DNA from 3 places in the Micromonospora sp. NPDC047557 genome. Region 1 is predicted to be linked to each of the others. Evidence: riboswitches for the same ligand, from Rfam matches in the RefSeq annotation. Region 1 holds a riboswitch; each other region holds the start of a gene.
The links. Region 1 has a riboswitch for cyclic di-AMP ahead of ACGGAQ_RS06480 (NlpC/P60 family protein). Riboswitches for the same ligand answer to the same signal wherever they lie in the genome.
Positions count from the first base shown of each region.

Region 2: another riboswitch for cyclic di-AMP. It lies ahead of ACGGAQ_RS08700 (C39 family peptidase); the one in region 1 lies ahead of ACGGAQ_RS06480 (NlpC/P60 family protein).
Region 3: another riboswitch for cyclic di-AMP. It lies ahead of ACGGAQ_RS10790 (coiled-coil domain-containing protein); the one in region 1 lies ahead of ACGGAQ_RS06480 (NlpC/P60 family protein).

Region 1 is NZ_JBIDDK010000001.1:1,373,114-1,377,316, forward strand. It holds gene ACGGAQ_RS06470 (pyridoxamine 5'-phosphate oxidase family protein) at 1-452, opposite strand, end outside; gene dcd (dCTP deaminase) at 552-1,130, shown strand; gene ACGGAQ_RS06480 (NlpC/P60 family protein) at 1,194-2,234, opposite strand; cyclic di-AMP (ydaO/yuaA leader) riboswitch at 2,248-2,384, opposite strand; gene ACGGAQ_RS06485 (N-acetylmuramoyl-L-alanine amidase) at 2,619-4,203, shown strand, end outside.
Region 2 is NZ_JBIDDK010000002.1:196,323-200,525, reverse strand. It holds gene ACGGAQ_RS08710 (CDP-glycerol glycerophosphotransferase family protein) at 1-458, shown strand, start outside; gene ACGGAQ_RS08705 (alpha/beta fold hydrolase) at 463-1,209, opposite strand; gene ACGGAQ_RS08700 (C39 family peptidase) at 1,335-2,177, opposite strand; cyclic di-AMP (ydaO/yuaA leader) riboswitch at 2,410-2,550, opposite strand; gene ACGGAQ_RS08695 (hypothetical protein) at 2,836-3,606, opposite strand; gene ACGGAQ_RS08690 (hypothetical protein) at 3,827-4,203, opposite strand, start outside.
Region 3 is NZ_JBIDDK010000003.1:73,458-77,660, reverse strand. It holds gene ACGGAQ_RS10800 (HelD family protein) at 1-1,003, shown strand, start outside; gene ACGGAQ_RS10795 (cation diffusion facilitator family transporter) at 1,110-2,027, shown strand; cyclic di-AMP (ydaO/yuaA leader) riboswitch at 2,169-2,300, shown strand; gene ACGGAQ_RS10790 (coiled-coil domain-containing protein) at 2,306-3,373, shown strand; gene ACGGAQ_RS10785 (hypothetical protein) at 3,495-4,010, shown strand; gene ACGGAQ_RS10780 (SRPBCC family protein) at 4,058-4,203, opposite strand, start outside.

The DNA of each region.
Region 1 (4,203 bases):
CGCACGGCCGGGCGGCTCGGGGTGACACCCGGAACGCCGGCGGCGTGCTGCTCGCGACGGGTCAACATCGCCACGTCGACGGTGAACTCGAACAGCCGCCAGTCGACCTGCGGCTCGGCCCGGGCGCTCTGCGCCAGTCGGGCCACCTGGACCGGGTCGGTGACCGGCCAGGCGTGGCCCGCCACGTACGCCTCGTCGTCGCTCTCCTCCGGAGGGAACGAGTGCAGCGCATAGCGGCCGTCCCGTTCGAGGTCGCGGCGCTTCGGCGAGTCGATGATGAAGCAGAACAGACCCTCGTCGGTGATGACCGGGGAGACCGGATGGACCCGGGGCCCGCCATCGGCGCGGACCGTGGCCAGGTAGCCGAAGCCCGGCCCGTACTGCTGCAGGAGAACGCGGATCCCGTCGGCGAGGCGGGGCTCGTCGGCGGCGAATTCGGACCAGGAAGCCATGCCGGCATTCTATCGAACAAATGTACGAGCAGCGACCTCGACGCGCTGGTCACCGGCACCAAATCCGGCCGATCCGGCCGACGCGGCTATGGTGGTCCGATGCTGCTCTCCGACCGTGACCTGGTCTCCGAGATCAAGGCCGGCACGCTGGGCCTGGAACCGTTCGAGCCCACCCTGGTCCAACCGTCCAGCATCGACGTACGACTCGACCGGCTGTTCCGGGTCTTCAACAACCATCTCTACACCCACATCGACCCGGCCATGCAGCAGGACGACCTGACCTCGGTGGTCGAGGTACCCGACGGTGAGCCGTTCGTGCTGCACCCGGGGGAGTTCGTGCTCGCCTCGACGCTTGAGGTGATCTCACTCGGCGACGAGCTCGCCGGCCGGCTGGAGGGAAAGAGCTCACTGGGCCGCCTCGGCCTGCTCACCCACTCCACCGCCGGGTTCATCGACCCGGGCTTCTCCGGTCACGTGACGCTGGAGCTGTCCAACGTCGCGAACCTCCCGATCACCCTCTGGCCGGGCATGAAGATCGGCCAGCTCTGCATCTTCCGGCTTTCGTCGCCGGCCGAGCACCCGTACGGCTCGGTGGTCTACGGCTCGCGCTACCAGGGTCAGCGGGGGCCGACGCCGAGCCGCTCCTGGCAGAACTGGCGTGCCTGGCCGACCCGATAGACAGCGGACGACGAGGGCCCGCCGCGGCGAGATCGCGACGGGCCCTGCTGCGTCCCGCGTTGGTCAGCCGGGGCGGCCGTAGCTGTGGATGGGCCCGTCGTCGACCTTCTTCATCTTGACGGGCACACCGGCCTGGGAGGCGTGCACCACCCAGCCGTCGCCGACGTACATGCCGACGTGGTGGATGTCGCTGTAGTAGAAGACCAGGTCGCCGGGGCGCAGATCGCCCCTGCTGACGTTCTTGGTCACCCGGCTCTGCGCGGCGGCGTTGTGTGGCAGCGACACACCGGCCTTCGCCCACGCGGCGAGCATCAACCCGGAACAGTCGTACGAGTTCGGACCCTCGGCACCCCACACGTACGGCTTGCCGATCTGGGCGCAGGCGAACTTGACCGCCGTGCCCGCGCCGCCGCCGGGGTAGCTGGCCGGGCAGGGCGCCGGACGCAGCGGACCGCCGCCACCGTTGCCGTACACCTTGAGGCGCAGCTTCTGCAGCCGGTCGATCTCTTCGTTGATCTGCTTCTTCTTGGCCGCCAGCTGCGCTTCGGTCCGGGTCAGCTGGGCCACCATCTCGTCGAGCGGCGCCTTCTGCCGGGCCAGCTCGTCGCGGAGATCAGCGACCTGCCGGACGTCCTGCTGCTGGTTGTGGGCGAACCGGTCGAGCATCTCGAGCTGCCCGACCACCTCGCCGGGCGACCGGCTGCCGAGCATCGTGTTGACGGTCGACAGGTTCTCGCCCATGTACGCGCGCACGGCCAGCGCGCTGACCTTGTTCATCGCGGCGTCGACCTGGCGCTCCAGGGGCGCGATGCGGGCGGCGAGCGCGTCGGCCTGCCTGCGCTTGACGGCCAGGTCCGCGCGGGTGGCGTTGTGCCGTTCGATGACCGGTTCGAGCTTGTTCCAGTCGGCGTCGATCTGGCGCTCGATCTCGGTGACTGACGGATCCGCGTGAGCCGCCGTGGCGCTGCCGGTCAGGACGACGGCTACGCCGACCAGGGCGGCGAGGGCGGTGGTGAAGCGGGACCAGCGTGGACGCGGCACGGTCGACGTCGGGTCGGCCGAGGCCGACCGTTCGGACGACGGCCGCGGGGCATGGAGGGCCACCGGGGTTCCGTACTCCTTCTTCCTGACCGCCTACCGGGTTAGCTGACGGGTTCGGGCGGGAAGTTGGCGCCCTACCGCATTGGCTGCGGATTCACCCCGGGGGAACCTGGGTCCCCGGCTCGCTCGCAAGCGACTCGGCGGTGTCGGTCCGTTACCGCCCGGGATGGGCAGACCTGCTACCGGGCCGACAAATGACCAGAGTAGAGACGGCCGTTACCGATCCGCAACCCGTGCGGCCGTGACACTCCGTACCGATTGGAGGAGGTCACCGAGCGTGCGTGAAGGTTTCTTTCGATGCAGTTTGAAATATGGAAAGGTATTGACGCGGACTCCCGACCAGCGCGAAGGTGACCACACAGTTACCAGTCAAATCTAGGGGGTTCGATGGAACGTCCAACCCTGCCCGCCGGCCGGCGCGCGTCGCTCGCGGTCGCCGTGGTCATCGCCACGGCCGCCGTACCGCTGAGCGCCGGCACCGCCTGGGCCGCACCGGCCGCCGACCGTCAGCAGCAGTACGCCGCCGCGTCGACTGAGTACGGCGTGCCGACCGCCGTGCTGCTCGGGGTCTCCTACCTGGAGTCCCGCTGGGACAGCAACGCCGGCACCCCGAGCACCAGCGGCGGCTACGGCCCGATGCACCTGACCGATGCCCGCCACGTGGCCGCCCTACCCGCGCGCGGCCACCACGACGCCGGCACCGAGGATCCGCGTGGCGACGACTCCCGTGCCGTCCTGGCACCCGCGCCGGCCACGGATCCCGCGCCGGCCACCGCCGCGATGCAGACCGTCGACGCCGCCGCCGCGCTGACCGGCGCCGCCCCCGAGGCGCTGCGCAGCGACGCGACGACCAACATCCGGGGCGGTGCGGCGCTGCTGGCCGCGTACCAACGGGAGGTGGGCGCCCCGGTCGGTGCCGGCACCGACCCCGCCACCTGGTACGGCGCGGTGGCCCGCTACGCCGGCGCGGACAGCGCCGACGCCGCGGCGGCCTTCGCCGACGAGGTCTACACCACCATCGGCGCCGGCGAGACCCGCGTGACCGACGACGGCCAGCGGGTCACGTTGCCGGCCCGCGCGGTCCAACCCCAGCGTTCCTGGCTGGACCGGCTGGGCCTGCGACGACTCGCCCGCCCGGACGGGCTGGAGTGCCCGCGGACGGTCTCCTGTGAATGGATTCCGGCACCCTACGAGGCGTTCGGCGACGGCGACTACGGCAACCACGATCTCTCCGATCGGCCCGCCCGGCAGAAGATCGAGTACATCGTCATCCACGACACCGAGGCGAGTTGGGCGACCACCCTGAAACTCGTCCAGGACCCGACCTACGTGAGCTGGCACTACTCGCTGCGCTCGGTGGACGGGCACATCGCCCAGCACGTCAAGACCAAGGACGTCGCCTGGCACGCCGGCAACTGGTACGTCAACGCGAAGTCGATCGGGCTGGAACACGAGGGCTTCGCCGCGCAGGGCACCTGGTACACCGAGGCGATGTACCGGACCTCGTCGAAGCTCGTCCGGCACCTCGCGCTGCGGTACGGCATCCCGCTGGACCGCCAGCACATCATCGGCCACGACAACGTGCCCGGCACCGTCGCGTCGACCGTGCGCGGGATGCACTGGGACCCGGGGCCCTACTGGGACTGGACGCACTACTTCGATCTGCTGCACGCGCCGCGACTGGACACCGGCACCCCCGCCACCGGGCTGGTCCGGATCGACCCCGACTACGCGACCAACCAACCGGCGTTCACCGGGTGCGTCACTCCTGGAACACCCTGCGCCCCGCGCGGCTCCTCGTCTGTGGTGCTGCACACCGCGCCGTCCGCGGACGCGCCGCTTGTCAACGACATCGCGCTCCGTCCGGACGGCACCCCGAACACGATGGACGTGTCGGACCACGGGGCCCGGGCCTCCGCCGGCCAGACGTACGCCCTGGCCGGCCGGCAGGGCGACTGGACGGCCATCTGGT
Region 2 (4,203 bases), on a different contig from region 1:
CGTCGGCACGCCAGTTGGGCCGGCTGACCGAGCTGCTGGCCGCTGACCGGGCCCGCAGCGGGCGGCAGCACGTCTTCGGCGCGGCCGCCCGGGAGCTGAGCCTGACCGACTGCGTCAACCGCTCGGACGCGCTGGTCTCCGACGTGTCCGGCGTGATCTCGGACTACCTCTACTCCGGCAAGCCGTACGCCGTGACCGACATGGGCGACGAGGGCGACCGGTTCACCGACCGTTTCCCGCTGGCCGGGTCGGGTTACGTGCTGCGGCGCGACATGTCGAATGTGGACGCCGTGCTCACCGCGCTGCTGGACACCGACCCGCTGGCCGAGGAGCGGTGGGCCACCCGCCGCCGCTACCTGGGTGACTTCCCCGCCGAGTCGTACGCCGAGGCTTTCCTGACGGCCGCGCGCCGAGAGCTGGCGCCGGCGGAGAACCTGGCCACGTCAGCACCGGTCTAGCAGCTCAGCGGTACGCGTCCAGCAGCGCCAGCACGGCGGCCGGGTCCTCCAGGTGCGCGTTGTGGCCGAGACCGGGCAGCGTGGCGACCGGCACGCCGTACTCCTTGAGCTGTGCGTCGGTGACCATCGGGTCGTGCTCGCCGCGCGCCAGCACCACCGGCACGTCGGTCGCCGCCAACAACGCGGTCAGGTGGGGCTCACCGACGGCGAACGCGGTCGTGTCCATCGCGAGCCGCCACCGGCCGTCGACCTGGCGCAGGCCGGCGTCCACCATCGGATGGTCCGGGGAGACCAGACCGGTGAGGCCGGCGACCCGCAGGTAGCGGCGGGCGACCTCGGTGCGGCTGGCGAACCAACCGACCGGGCGGGCGGCGAGCTCCGCGGCCCGGGCCAGCTCGGCGGGTGACCAGACCGCCTTGATGCCCAACCCGACCACCGCGTCCACCGGCAGCCCGGCGGCGCGGGCCGCCAGCGCCAGGCCGACCACCCCACCCAGCGAGTGGCCGAGCACCACGATGCGGTCGTCGAAGGCCAGGCCCTGCGCGATCCGCTGGGCCAGACCCTCGAAGGAGTACGACGACAGCGGGGCCGACCAGCCGTGGCCGGCGAGATCCGGCGCCAACCACCGCCCTGGCCAGTGCTGCTCCAGCAGTGGCGCCCAGGGCAGCCACACGTCGCCCGTCGCTCCCATGCCGTGCAGCAGCAGCAGGACCGGCCCGCGGCCGGCGTGACCACCCGATTCGTCCACCACGGCCGCAGTCTCCCACGGTTCGCGGCCCGGTACGAGAGCCGTCATCGGCATCGACGCGAGACGCCGCGGGCGCCGGCCCCTCGTGGGGGACGGCGCCCGCGGCGTCGTAGGCGTCAGCGCCTGGGTCAGGCGGAGTAGCCCCGGGTGGCGATCCAGTTGGCCAGGTCGATCGTGGTGATCCAGTACGCCGGGTCGGCTGCGTTGGCCGAGTCGGCGATCCGCACGGTCCGGCCGTTGTCCTTGTAGCCCACGACGGCGATGTAGTGCCCACCGCCGTAGGAGTGCCAGCCGCCATTGGTGTCGGTGGCGTCCCCGACGACGTTGGCGACCACGCCCCGGCCGTCGGTGATGGCCTTGACGACGTCGGCCTGGAGGCGGTCCATCTGCGCCGGGCTGGGCGCGCCCGCGAACATCCGGGTCTGGTACGGGGAGCCCTTCACCTCGGCGTTGAGCACCCGCGTGGTGTCCTCGGCCGAGTTGGTGCCCATCTCGGTGGTGCCCAGCTCGGCGCCGAGCTCCTCCTGCGTACGGTCGATGCCGGTGGCGCTGAGGGCGTTGCGGGTGGCCGCCGGGCCGCAGTTGTAGTAGGTGTTCTGCGCCTCGTAGTCGTAGTCGAGCACCTTGGTCGCGGGCGGCTTCGGCGGCGTCGGCTTACGGGTGAGGTCCGGGTTGCTCGTGGCCTTCGCGGCGGGCGATGCGGCGCTGGTGGCCGGGGCGGCCGTGCTCGGCGCGGCCGAGGGGGAGGCGACGCGTGCCTGGTCGCGGGACGCGATCGTGTCGCTGCGCATCTCGGCGACGGTGGTCGCGGTGTGCTCGCTGGCCGGGGCGCCCTCGGCGCCGGCGAGCAGGGCGCCGGTCGTGGTGGCGATCGCGAGGGCCGCGGCGGAGGCGGCGACGATCTGGTACGGGCGCTCGGTCGCGAGGCGACGGAGCTGACGCTGCAGGGTGTGCTTCACGGGGTCCTCCACGGTTCGGGGGGCGAGCGGCACACCGGGCTCGGCCGGTATCCGGGCAGGCGCCAGCGCGCGAACCGTGGTCCGCGGATGGTGAACCGCTCAGGGGAACGCCCGGCGCGGCCGGGCGGGAAAGGCGGTGACCCGGGGGGTCAGCTCACCGTCACAAGGCGGATGAGCGGGGGCACCGCGACGCCGTGGAGGCGGGGGAACAACCGAGGGGTGGAAAGGTGCTGCACGAGGATGGAACTCCTTCCGTCACCGCCTACCGGGTTAGCTGACGGATTCGGGCGGGAAGATCGCCCTACCGCGGGCCGTGGCTCGCGGATTCACCCCGGACTTACTGTGGGTCCCCGGTTCGTAGATCACGATTGAGCGGGTCGGCACGGCGTCGCCTCCTGCGATCGGTTACCGCACCGGACAGCACGACAGTACTGGCCGGTGCGGACCCTGCCAAGCCGCGTCCACCTGCGTAAACATCGTTTGGCACAGCAATTTCTGCGCGTATTGCCGCTGACGTGACTCGATGGGACAACCGGTTCCGGAGGCGCCGATGGGCGACAACCGGACAGGCCGCCGGCAACGCCGCCACAATCGCGGGAACAATGGCCGCCGATGGTGCCGGTCGCCCGATTTCCATCGTCCGTGACGGGCCTCACATAACAGATCGGGCTCAACCGACCCGGGCCGGACGCCAGCGTGTCACGACTGCCGAGCGCGACGCCCGGGTCGTCATGCGGCGCGACGGCGACGGGTTCGGCCGCAACCGGACCGCCGCCGCGTACGCCTCCTCGGCGAGCGTGCGTGCCGACTCGGCCGCCAGCTCGGCGTCCCGCCAGGCCGACCGCTCCCGCTCGGCAGCGGCCCGGTGGTCGGCCAGCCTCGCGTCACGGATCGCCCGGGTGAGCAGCACCTCCTGCTCGACCGGATGCCGGCGGGGATCCCAGCCGCGCCGGTGCCCGAACACGTCACCGAGCTGAGTCATGGTCAACTCGCCGCGCCAGTGCGCCGCCATCGCGGCACGGTGCAGGTAGCGCTCCCGGGCCGCGTACTCGGCCGGGGTGTGCGGGGTACGCGGGGTCGGCAGCGCCCCGGCGGCGGCGAACCGACGGGCTGCGGTGTCCGCCTCGTCGTACCGGGACCAGGCGACCTGCGCCTCTTCCTGAGTGATCAGCCAGTCAGCGCGTCGTCGCCGGGCGGTCTGCGCCGCGCGGGCCGCGGCCACGGCCACCTCTTCGGCGTAGCGGCGCAGGTCGGCGAGTTCGGCGGCGGCCACCTCCTGTGCGGTGGGCGGCGGCGGCGTCGGCTCGGAGGCGGTCGAATCCCGCTCCGGGCGGGCGACCAGCACGGCGAGAACGGTCAGCGCCAGCAGGAACAGGGCCGACCAGATGGCGGCGGCCTGGGGCACCTCGGTCAGGAACTGGTAGAAGACGACGGTCTCCATGGTCGGCACCTCGGAAGAAAGCGCGTTGCGACGGGGAAGCCGCACGAGGGTCGGTGACCCACGGGTCGGCCGGTACGGACTGGTGTGTCGACAGGTGCGGGTGGCGGGACGCTCGCTCAGGGCCTCGGTGCTCCGGCGGGGCGGCTCAGCAGCCGGTGCGGTGGTCAGTTGGCCGGCGCGGAGGTCAGTGACCCAGCGCGGGTCAGGAGCCGGTGCGCGGTCAGCGGCCCGCTGTGATCCGGTGCTCCGGTGGGGCCCGAGGAGCGCGGGCGGCCGGATTGTCGGCGCGGAGTGACCGCTCGGAGACCGCCCGCCCCGGCGTCACACCGGTCGACGTGGCGGCCAGGGTGCGCGAAGTGTCGTGCAGCGCGGGCTGCGGGTCGCCGGACCACACCGCGGCGGACTCGTCAACGGCGGCGGACTCGTCAGCGGCGGCGCTGTCGCGGGCTGCCCGCTCCTGGGTGGCGCTGTCGCGGGCGGCGGTCTGGTCGTCGTCGACGATGGACGTCGCGGGCCCGGTGCTGGTCACGGCGGCGGGTCGGTCGGGCGACGCGGGCGGCGCGACGGCGGACGTCGCCGCAGCGGCTGGCGTTGGCG
Region 3 (4,203 bases), on a different contig from region 1:
GGGCGAGATCGCCGAACGGCCGGAGTTCCGGGAGTTCCTCAAGGCGTGGTGGCCGCGCCTGCACCCCCGACACGTGCTCGGCTGGCTGGCTCGCCCGGATCGGCTGCGTCGGTACGCCGGCGGGATCCTGTCCGGCGCGGAGATCAGGCTGCTCACCGCCGCGTACCAGAATCTGGACACCGCGGGTCTGACCATCGCTGACGTGGCGTTGCTGGACGAGTTGGACGCGCTGCTCGGCAAGCCGATGCAGCCGGCGCGGGCCCGCCGCGACCCGTTCCAACTCGCCGGCGGCGTGCGCGAGCTGAGCACCGCCAGCGACCGGCAGCGGGCCGCTCGCGCGGCGGCCCGGGAGCGTCCGGAGGACTACCGGGAGTACGCGCATGTGGTGGTGGACGAGGCGCAGGACGTCTCGCCGATGCAGTGGCGGATGGTCGGACGGCGTGGCCGCCTCGCCTCCTGGACCGTCGTGGGCGACCCGGCGCAGACCGCGTGGACCGGTGATCCCCAGGAGCTGACCCTCGCTCGGGACCAGGCGCTGGGCCGGCGCAAGCGGCACGATTTCACGCTCACCACCAACTACCGCAACTCGGCGGAGATCTTCGCGGTGGCGGCGGCGGAGATCCGTCGGCTCTACCCGGACCTGTCGCTGCCGACCGCCGTCCGCTCCACCGGGATCGACCCCGTCGAGCTGGTGGTGCCGCCCGCCGGGCTGGAGACCGCGGTCGTGGAGGCGGCCAGCGGCCTGCTGGCCGAGGTGGACGGCACGGTCGGGGTGATCACGCCGGTCACCCGCCGCGACGAGGTCGCCGGTTGGCTCGGCTCACTCGGCGCGGCGCGGTTGCAGGTGGTGACCAGCCTGGAGGCGAAGGGCATGGAGTACGACGGGGTGGTGCTGGTCGCCCCGAGCGAGATCCGGGCCGATCCGGGCTCCGGCGTACGCACGCTCTACGTGGCGCTCTCCCGGGCCACCCAGCGGCTCACCACCATCGACCCGACCGGCTGACCTGCGGGTTGCGGTGTCGCAGGGTTGGCCGGCCCGTACACTTGCATACATAGCGATGTGAGCATACATTTGACCAGGTCCCGGGTGGCGACGGAGGGTGGATCTCGTGGGAGCAGGTCATGACCACCACCACGGGTCGGTCACCAACGCCGCCCACCAGCACCGGGGCCGACTCTGGGCCGCGTTCGGGCTGCTCGCGACCCTGATGGTGGTCGAGGGTGTGGCCGCCTTCCACACCGGCTCGCTCGCCCTGCTCTCCGACGCCGGGCACATGTTCACCGACGTGCTGGGCATCGGGATGGCGCTCGCCGCGATCACCGCCACCCGGCGGGCCACCGGCGACCCGCAGCGCACCTTCGGGCTCTACCGCCTCGAGGTGCTCGCCGCCCTGGCCAACGCCGTCCTGCTCTCCGGCGTGGCGGTCTACGTGGTGATCGAGGCGATCGGCCGGTTCGGCGACCCGCACGAGGTGCTGACCGGCCCGATGCTCGCGGTGGCCGTTCTCGGCCTGCTCGCGAACGTGATCGCGTTCGCGCTGCTGCGCACCGGCGCCCGGGAGAGCATCAACCTCCAGGGCGCCTACCTGGAGGTGCTCGGCGACCTGCTCGGCTCGCTCGGCGTGATCGGCGCGGCGGTGCTCATCGCGGTCACCGAGTGGTGGTGGGCCGACCCGTTGGTCGCGGTCGCCATCGGCGTGTTCATCCTGCCGCGCACCTGGCGGCTGGGGCGCGCGGCCGTCCGCATCCTGGTGCAGGCCGCCCCGGAACACCTCCAGGTCACCGCCGTGCACGACCGACTGGCCGCGGTGCCCGGCGTGGTCGAGGTGCACGACCTGCACGTCTGGACGCTCACCTCGGGCATGGAGGTGGCCTCCGCACACCTGATCATGGCGCCCGGCGGGGAGGTCGGCACGGTGCTCACCGCGGCGCGTACCGCCCTGCGGGAGGACTTCCGCATCGAGCACGCCACGCTGCAGATCGAGCCCGGGTCCGCCACGGGCGCCTGCGGTTCGATCGAATGGTGATCACTTATCTGGCGGAAAGACCGTTTCGCCGTCATCTTCGGTGGTGGCGCAGACACCTTCCGTCACATCGACTGCACACGTCCCACCTGCCCCGGTAGGCTCGTCCCCGGCCACCACCCGGCGGCGCCCTCCCGGCGCCGGTGGCGGCCGCCGCCTAATCACCCGAGAGGGCGAACCGGGGAACCACGTTCCTGGGGTGCATCCGCGTCAGCGGTAGGGATCTTCCGTCCCGAACCCGTCAGCTAACCCGGTCGGCGGCTGACGGAAGGACATGCGTAGTGGCACCAGCACGACCACCCGCCGCCCGACTCGCGGCACTGATCGTCATGATGGTCACCCTCGGCGTCGCCCTACCGGTGGGCGCCGCCACCGCCGCTCCCCCCGGCGGCCTGCGGGCCGCCGCGGCGCCCGACGGCGACGAGGAGGGCGGCACCCCCGCGCTGCGGGCCCAACTGGAGGCCGCCAGCAAGGGCTACCTGGACGCGAAGCGCGCCCTGGACACCTCCGTCCAGCGCCAGCAGCAACTCGCGGCCAAGCTGAAGACCACCGAGGCCGAGATGACCGTGCGCAACGGCAAGGTCGGCGAGATCGCCGGCGTGGCGTACCGCACCGGCCGGCTCAGCACCGTCTCGGCGTTGCTCAACACCAACAGCCCCGAGGGCTTCATGGACCGGGCGGCCGCGCTGGACGTGGTGGCCGCCAACGAGGACCGGGTGCTGCGCGACCTGCACACCACCCGGGACGAGGCCAACCGCACCCGCACCGCGCTGGACGGCGAGATCCGCGAGCAGCGCAAGCAGGTCGAGGTGATGGCCAAGCGCAAGGAACAGGCCGAACGGGCCCTGGCGGTCGCCACCAGCAAGCCGCGCACCACCGCTGCCGACACCAGTTCCAACCGGGGCACCTCCACCGCCAACGCGCAGCCCGCGCCGCGCAACTCCGACGGCTCCTGGCCGTCCGAGTCGTGCAGCATCAACGACCCCACCCCGGCCAGCGGCTGCATCACCCCCCGCACCCTGCACGCCCTCAACCAGGCGAAGGCCGCCGGCTTCACCCGGTACGTCTCCTGTCACCGCTCGGGCGGCTCCGGCGAACACCCGAAGGGTCGGGCCTGCGACTTCGCCGCCCAGAAGGGCGGCTTCGGCGGGGACGCCACCGGCGGCGACAAGACGTACGGCAACAACCTGGCCGCGTACTTCATCCGCAACTCCGACCGGCTCGCCGTGCTCTACGTGATCTGGTACCGGCAGATCTGGCTGCCCAGCAGCGGGTGGAAGGCGTACAGCGGGGGGAACGGCGACCCCTCCAGCGACCACACCAACCACGTACACCTGTCGGTGTACTGACCCCACCGATGGCCGGCGCACCGTCGAGCGGTGCGCCGGCCCCGGGTACGTCAGCGGACGTACCCCGGACGTCGCCGGTGATCGGACGACCCGGCCGGGCCGGGCCGGCAGCATGTCGGGTATGCCGCGAATCTCGCCCACCACCCGCAAGGCGCTGCTCACCCTGCACATCATCACCTCGGTCGGTTGGCTCGGGGCCGACCTGGTGCTGCTCACCCTCGGCATCGCGGCACAGCGCGGCGCCGACCCGGCCGTGGTCTATCCGGTCGCCGGGCTCGTCGGCACGGTGCTGTTCGCGCCGCTGAGCGTGCTCGTCTGGCTCGTCGGCGTCGCCAGCGCGCTGCTCACCCCCTGGGGCCTGGTGCGCTACCGGTGGGTGCTGGTCAAGCTCGTGATCACCACGGTGATGGTCGGGCTGGTGCTGTTCCTGCTCACCCCGAACCTGCGGCACGCGAGCGCGCTGGGCGCCGCCCTCCCCGCCCGGGATCGCGCCGACCTGGTGATCGCGCCCGCGGTGTCGACCAGCCTCATGATCATCGCGACCGTGCTCTCCACGTACAAGCCCTGGGGCCGCCGACCCGCCCGGCCGACCGGCGCGCGGAGCGTGGCGCGCGAGCGCGCCACCACGAGGACGTAGCGGCCACCGGGAGGCCACATGACGCGAGGCCGCAGGCGTGGGGTGGGTCAGGCCGGGGGTTGTTCGTCGTGGGTGGCCTCCAGGGCCGCACCGAGGCGGGTGGCCAGGGCGAGGTGGGCGGCGCGGGCCTGTTGGAAGGCGTACCGGAACAGGGGCGTCGGCGCGCGCAGGGTGATGTCGACGTCGATCCGGA